DNA from 3 places in the Streptomyces sp. NPDC091387 genome. Region 1 is predicted to be linked to each of the others. Evidence: riboswitches for the same ligand, from Rfam matches in the RefSeq annotation. Region 1 holds a riboswitch; each other region holds the start of a gene.
The links. A riboswitch is a leader RNA that binds a small molecule or an ion and turns the genes downstream of it on or off. The one in region 1 is predicted to bind cobalamin.
Positions count from the first base shown of each region.

Region 1 (2,257 bases):
ACCATCCCGAACATGCCGGCCGCCGAGATCGCGATCGAGATGGGCGCCACGGGCCCGAGCCTGGCGCCCTGCACCGCCTGTTCGTCCGGGATCACCGCACTGTCCGTGGCCCGGGACCTGCTCGTCACCGGGCAGTGCGATCTGGCCATCGCGGGGGCCACCGAATCGACCCTCTTCCCGATCGCCATGACCGGATTCGCCAGATCCGGCGCGGCCGCCCACGCGGACGGGGACCTGTCCCGGCTCAGCCGGCCCTTCGCGGCCGACCGGGCCGGGCTCGTCATGGGGGAGGGCGCCGCCGTCATGGTGCTGGAGCGCGCGGCCGACGCCGAGGCCCGGGGCGCCGAGCCGCGCGCGCTGCTCGCGGGCACCGGCGCCACCACCGACGCCCACCACCCCACCAGCCCGCACCCCGACGGCCGGGTCGCCCAGGCCGCCGTCGAGGCCGCGCTGCGCGACGCTGGCTGGCAGGCCGCGGATGTCGAGCACATCAACGCCCACGGCACGGCCACACCGCGCAACGACGCGGCCGAGGCCGCCCTCATCGGCCGGGTCTTCCCGCACCGGCCGCCGGTCACCGCGCCCAAGGGCGTACTGGGCCACTGCATGGGCGCGGCCGGAGCGATCGAGGCGGGACTGACGATCCTCACCCTCCAGCGCGGAATCATCCCGCCGGTCGCCAACCTGGACGCGCCCGCGCCCGGGTTCGACATCGACTGCGTCACCAAGCAGCCGCTGGTGCTGCCGGTCCGGCGCGCCGTCAGCCACTCGTTCGGATTCGGTGGACACAACGCCGTGGTCGCGCTCCTGCGGCCCTAGCGACCGGGCCGGTGGAGGGGGCCGGTGGAGCGGGCCGGGACCCCGCCCGTTCTGTCGGCCGCACCGCCGCTGAGCTGCGTGGAAGCCCGTGGTAGCGTGCCTGGGCCAGTCGAACTCCACGTAGGGGTCAGGGAATCCGGTGCGAATCCGGAACTGACGCGCAGCGGTGAGGGGGACGGGCGGGGCCAACGGCCACTGGGAGACCCATGGGTTCCCGGGAAGGCGTCCCGACCGTACGAACCCGAGTCCGAAGACCTGCTGGCACCCGCGGTCCGGCACCGGGTCGCGGAACTCCGTACACCGGGCCCCGCGCATGGGCCCAGAGACGCCGAGGTACTCCGTGCCGCCCATAGCCGGCCACGCCCGCTCCGCCGCCCTGCTCACGGCCGGAATCGTCCTGCTGACCGCCTGCGGCGGTGGGGGTGACAGCTCCGCAGCCAAGCCCACCGGGGGCGAGGGCTATCCGGTGACCCTGAAGAACTGCGGGCGCACCGTCACCGTGGACGCCGCCCCGCGCCGGGCCGTCCCGGTCGACCAGGGGTCCACCGAGATCCTCCTCTCGCTCGGCCTCGCCGACCGGCTGGCCGCCACCGCCACCTGGACCGACCCGGTGATGAAGGGGCTGGAGAAGGCCAACGCCGGCGTCCCGAGGATCTCCGAGAACCGCCCCTCGTCGGAGAAGGTCCTGGACCAGGAGCCCGACTTCGTCAGCGCCTCCTTCGAGTCGACGCTCGCCAAGGGCGGCGTCGCTCCCCGGGAACAGTTCGAGAAGCTGGGCGTCCCCACCTACGTCTCGCCCGCCGACTGCACCGCCAAGGACAACAGCAAGGACGGCGACGGAGTCCGGACCGGAGCGCTGACCATGGACAGCGTCTACGGCGAAGTACGCGAGCTGGCGAAGGTGTTCGGGGTTCCGGAGCGGGGCGAGAAGCTCGTGGCGCAGCTGCGTGCCCGGGTACGGAAGGCCACCGACGGCATCGACGCCTCCGGCGCCACCCTGATGTACTGGTTCGCCAACGCCGAGTCCCCGTACCTGGCGGGCTGTTGCGGGGCGCCCGGCGTCATCACGCGCGAGCTCGGCGCGAAGAACGTCTTCGACGACACCCATGAGGAATGGCCGCAGATCAACTGGGAGACGGTCGCCGACCGCAACCCGGACGTGCTGGTCATCGGCGATCTGACCCGCAAGTCGGAGACCGCGGAGAGCGCCTCGCGGAAGATCGCGTTCCTGGAGTCCAACCCCGCCACGAAGAACATGGACGCCGTACGGCACAAGCGCTACGTGCTGCTCAGCGGCCAGGCCATGAACCCGTCGATCCGTACGGTCGAGGGCGTGGAGCGCGTCGCCGCCGGGCTGCGTACCTTCGGGCTCACGGGGTGACGGACACCGAACGGGCCGCGCAGGCGGGGGAGCGCGCACTCCCCGCTGCCGGTGAGC
Region 1 is NZ_JBIVTZ010000009.1:260,840-263,096, reverse strand. It holds gene ACIQM0_RS20515 (beta-ketoacyl-[acyl-carrier-protein] synthase family protein) at 1-819, shown strand, start outside; cobalamin riboswitch at 909-1,097, shown strand; gene ACIQM0_RS20510 (ABC transporter substrate-binding protein) at 1,133-2,200, shown strand; gene ACIQM0_RS20505 (FecCD family ABC transporter permease) at 2,197-2,257, shown strand, end outside.

Region 2 (2,257 bases), on a different contig from region 1:
TCGGCCGCCGGGGCGGTGTGGTCCGCTGGTCCACCGCCACCCGGATGTTCGTCGCCTGGGGTCTGACCCTGCCGGCCGCCGGTCTGGTCGGCGCGGGGGCGGAGTTCCTCACCCAGCAGGGCACCTGGGGCGTCGTGCTCGTCGCCGTGCTGCTGGTCGCGGGCTCCGGAGCGATCTGGGTCCTGTCGCGCCGCAAGCCGGTCGGCCAGGACGACGTCGCACCCGGCGGCCGGAACGGCACTGCCGGGGACGCCGAACCCGCGGGCGTCGTCACCGCCGCCATAGCGGCCGTCAGCCCGCCGCCCACCGCGGCCCAGGCGCAGCAGGACCTCAAGACCACCATCCCGGCCCCGGCCGGACCCGTAGCCGACCCGGCGCGACCCGCCACGGTGTAAGGACACATCCCCATGAACATCGACTGGGCAGCCCTCGGCACCGTCTTCGGTGTCTCTCTCGTCGCCACCGTCGCCCTGGTGGGCCTCTTCACGCTGGGCATCGTCGGCCTCTCCAGGCAGCCGGAACCGGCCGCGCAGGGCGGGCAGGCCGGCGGGTCCCTGATGCTGGCCCGCGCGGGCGCGTACGTCTGCTTCGGGCTGTGCGCGGCGGCCGTGGCCTACGGGATCTACATGATCGTCGCCTGACGGCCGGAGGGCCCCGCGGGGCCCTTCCCGCTCCTGCTCATCGGGCCGGACGCACCTCGTGTGCGTCCGGCCCGATGTGGGTCTCAGCACACTGCACCGTCGCAGGTCAACGGCAGGTTGACTGACGTTCGCGGAGCGTGGTGGACTGCCGGAGCCATTACGGCGACAGCAGAGGAAGCCGGTGCGAATCCGGCGCGGTCCCGCCACTGTCACCGGGGAGCAGTCCCCCACCACCGGAAGTCACGGTCCACGCCACGTGGACTGGAAGACCGGGGGAACTGCGGATCCGGGAGCCAGGAGACTCTCGTCGCCGGTCACGTCGAACCAGGGCGCGGACCCTGAGTGAGGACATATCGCCATGCCCGGCCGCCGTGCGTCCGTATCTGCGCCGCCCCTTCCACCCGTTGCCCGCACGAAGGTCCTTCGAGGCGTGACGGCCGGCTGAACCGTGCGTGCCGATCGCATCTTCGCGTACGGCGCCACGGCCGGTCTGATCGGCGATCTGCTGCTCGGTGATCCCCGCCGGGGACACCCGGTCGCCGCCTTCGGGCGGGCCGCGGCAGACGTCGAACGCCGTCTGTGGCGCGACCACCGCGGGTGGGGCGCACTGCACACCCTGGTCTGCGCCGGAGGCGCCGCGGGGGGTGCCGCGCTGGCCGCCCGCGCGCTGCGCCGCCGTCCCGCCGCGTCCGTGGCCCTGACCGCCGCCGCCACCTGGTCCGTCGTCGGCGGTACGTCGCTGGGGCGCGAGGCCCGGTCCATCGGGGACGCCCTGGCCGCCGGGGACCTCGCCCTGGCCCGTGAGCGGCTGCCCCACCTGTGCGGCCGCGACCCGCAGTCCCTGGACGGACCGCAGATCGCCCGCGCCGTGGTGGAGTCCGTCGCCGAGAACACCTCGGACGCCGTGGTCGGCGCCCTGGTCTGGGGTGCGCTGGGCGGGGTCCCCGGACTCGTCGGCTTCCGGGCCGCCAACACCCTCGACGCCATGGTCGGCCACAGGTCGCCCCGCTACCTGCGCTACGGCTGGGCCTCGGCCCGCCTCGACGACCTCGCGGGCTGGCCGGGCGCCCGGCTGACGGCGCTGCTCGCCGTGGCCGCGGGCGGACGGCCCCGGGGGGCGCTGCGGGCCTGGCGGGCGGATGCGGCCAAGCACCCGAGCCCCAACGCGGGCCCCGTGGAGGCCTCCTTCGCGGGCGCCCTCGGCGTCCGCCTGGGCGGCACCCTCGCCTACGGCGGCCGGGTCGAGCACCGCCCCGTGCTCAACGGGGAGACGGGCCGGGCCGTGGAGACCGAGGACATCGAACGCGCCGTACGGCTGTCGCGCCGGATCGGTGCGCTGGCCCTCGGCGTGAGCGTGGCGGCCCGCCTGGGCGCGGCCGCGGCCGCACGACGGATCGCCTCGACGCACGGCTCGGGGCCGCACGCCCCGGGTACGCGCACCTCAGGACGGAGACCGACATGAGCGGCGGGCTGCTGGTCGCCGGGACCACCTCGGACGCGGGCAAGAGCGTCGTCACGGCGGGCATCTGCCGCTGGCTGGTGCGCCGGGGCGTGAAGGTCGCGCCGTTCAAGGCGCAGAACATGTCCCTGAACTCCTTCGTCACCCGCGAGGGCGC
Region 2 is NZ_JBIVTZ010000003.1:487,303-489,559, reverse strand. It holds gene ACIQM0_RS09100 (anion permease) at 1-395, shown strand, start outside; gene ACIQM0_RS09095 (hypothetical protein) at 408-641, shown strand; cobalamin riboswitch at 812-945, shown strand; gene ACIQM0_RS09090 (cobalamin biosynthesis protein) at 1,090-2,103, shown strand; gene ACIQM0_RS09085 (cobyric acid synthase) at 2,100-2,257, shown strand, end outside.
Region 2: another riboswitch for cobalamin. It lies ahead of ACIQM0_RS09090 (cobalamin biosynthesis protein); the one in region 1 lies ahead of ACIQM0_RS20510 (ABC transporter substrate-binding protein).

Region 3 (2,257 bases), on a different contig from region 1:
GTACACCGGGAGTGCGCCGGGGGGTCCCACGGTCGCAGCGGCCTCGGCCCGCACATCGGCCAGGGACCTGGCGCAGCCGGGACGCCCGATGCAGGCACCCACCCCGGTCCAGGGGGAGTGGGGCCCGATGACCAGTCCGGCGGCCCCCAGCCGGTCCAGCGCCGCCGCGGCCCGCCCCCGTTCCAGCCCGGGTACGACGACGCCGCGCCACGGGGTCAGCCGCAGTTCGCCGTTCCCGCGGTGCCTGGCGGTGCCGGTCAGCGCCTGCCACTGGTGGGCGCCGATACGCCCGAGGGGCACGCCGACGGACAGCGCGACGGTGCCGTGCGGGCCGGTCACGATGCCGGGATCAGGGGGCGCGGATTTCTCCGGGCGGGCGGGGACGGCGGTGGGTCCGGAGCTGATTCCGGCCTGCCGCAGCCGCCGTACAATCTCGTCGAGGAGCGGCTCGCCGCCCCCGGGCAGATCCGCCACCCGCCAGGCACCGGAGCCGGCCGCGGCGTCGAGGAAGGCCTCTGCGGCGATCAGGGCGGCCCGCGGCGCCCGTGCGCCGGGTATCCGTACCGCGCTCTCCGCGGAGCCGACCCGCAGAGTCGCCCCGCCGTCGCTCCGCGCCAGCAGGGTCACGTCGGCGCCCAGCGCGTCCACGTCGCCGCGTCCGTCGTCGAGGGCGAACAGGAACCGCCCCGACAGACCGGCCGCCGCGTCACTCGCGCACAGCAGCTCGTCCACCGCGGACAGCCACGGCCGGACGTCCCGCTCGCCCCGGCCGTCGAGACCGGAGAGCGGGGACGCCACGATGTTGCGGACGCGCTCGTGGCGCTCGGAGGGCAGCAGCCCCGACTCGGCCATCCCGGAGGCCAGTTCGCCGCCGCAGTCCGGGCCCAGGCCGCGCAGCTGCACGTTGCCGCGCGAAGTGAGATGCAACTCACCGTCGCCCAGCCGCTCCGCCAACTCCCCCAGCACATCGGCCTGCGCCGCGCTCAGCACGCCACCGGGGATCCGGACGCGGGCCAGCGCACCGTCGTCCGCCCGGTGCAGCCGCAGCGTCCCGGGGCAGGCGTCGCCACGGGCACGGGGAGAAGCGTCTCCTGTGCGCGCGGGAAGGATGGCAGGTGGGGGCATGGCGGCGAGCATACCGACCATCTCATCAGATCCGTATGAGCCCCAGTTGATAGGTGCCCCTTACTATGCCTAGCGACGGGCTGTCCGGCCCGTCGTCGCCACAGACGGCGACAGGGGAGGAAGCCCGGTGCGATTCCGGCGCGGTCCCGCCACTGTGAATCCGGTCGCACCGACCGGGTGAGTCAGGAACTCCCTTCCCCGTCCACCCGGCTCCGGCCGGGCAGGGGAGTCCCATTCCGACACCGCCCGGGGCGTGGATACCCCGAGGAAGGCCAGACGCCGCATGATCCTGCTCCTGTCGACGTCCGACACCGACCTGCTCAGCGCCAGGGCAGCCAACGGCCCGGTCACCTACCGCTACGCGAACCCCTCCCGGCTCCCGCTCCAGGACCTTCCGCAGCTTCTGGAGGGCACCGAACTGGTCGTCGTACGTCTCCTCGGCGGCGTCCGTGCCTGGCAGGACGGCCTCGACCACGTCCTCGCCACCGGACGCCCGGTCGTCGTCCTCACCGGGGAACAGGCCCCCGACGCCCAGCTGATGGCCGCCTCCACCGTCCCCATCGGCATCGCCGCGGAGGCCCACGCCTACCTGGCGCACGGCGGCCCCGCCAACCTGGAGCAGCTCGCCCGCTTCCTGTCCGACACCGTGCTGCTCACCGGCCACGGCTTCGAACCGCCCGCCCCCGCGCCCTCCTGGGGCCCGCTGGAGCGCACCCCCCGTGCGACGGACGGCCCCACCATCGCGGTGCTCTACTACCGCGCCCACCACATGAGCGGCAACACCGCGTTCATCGAGACCCTGTGCCGTGCCGTCGAGGACACGGGCGCCCGCGCCCTGCCGCTGTTCGTCGCCTCACTGCGCACGCCCGAGACCGAGCTCGTCGACGCGCTGCGGGACGCCGACGCGATCGTGACCACCGTGCTCGCGGCGGGCGGCACCCGGCCCGCGGAGGCGTCGGCCGGCGGTGACGACGAGTCCTGGGACGCCGGGGCCCTCACCGGCCTCGACGTGCCCATCCTCCAGGCGCTCTGCCTCACCAGTTCGCGGACCGACTGGGAGGACAACGACGAGGGCGTCTCGCCGCTGGACGCCGCGAGCCAGATCGCGGTCCCCGAGTTCGACGGCCGCCTG
Region 3 is NZ_JBIVTZ010000015.1:26,955-29,211, reverse strand. It holds gene cobG (precorrin-3B synthase) at 1-1,137, opposite strand, end outside; cobalamin riboswitch at 1,185-1,337, shown strand; gene cobN (cobaltochelatase subunit CobN) at 1,409-2,257, shown strand, end outside.
Region 3: another riboswitch for cobalamin. It lies ahead of cobN (cobaltochelatase subunit CobN); the one in region 1 lies ahead of ACIQM0_RS20510 (ABC transporter substrate-binding protein).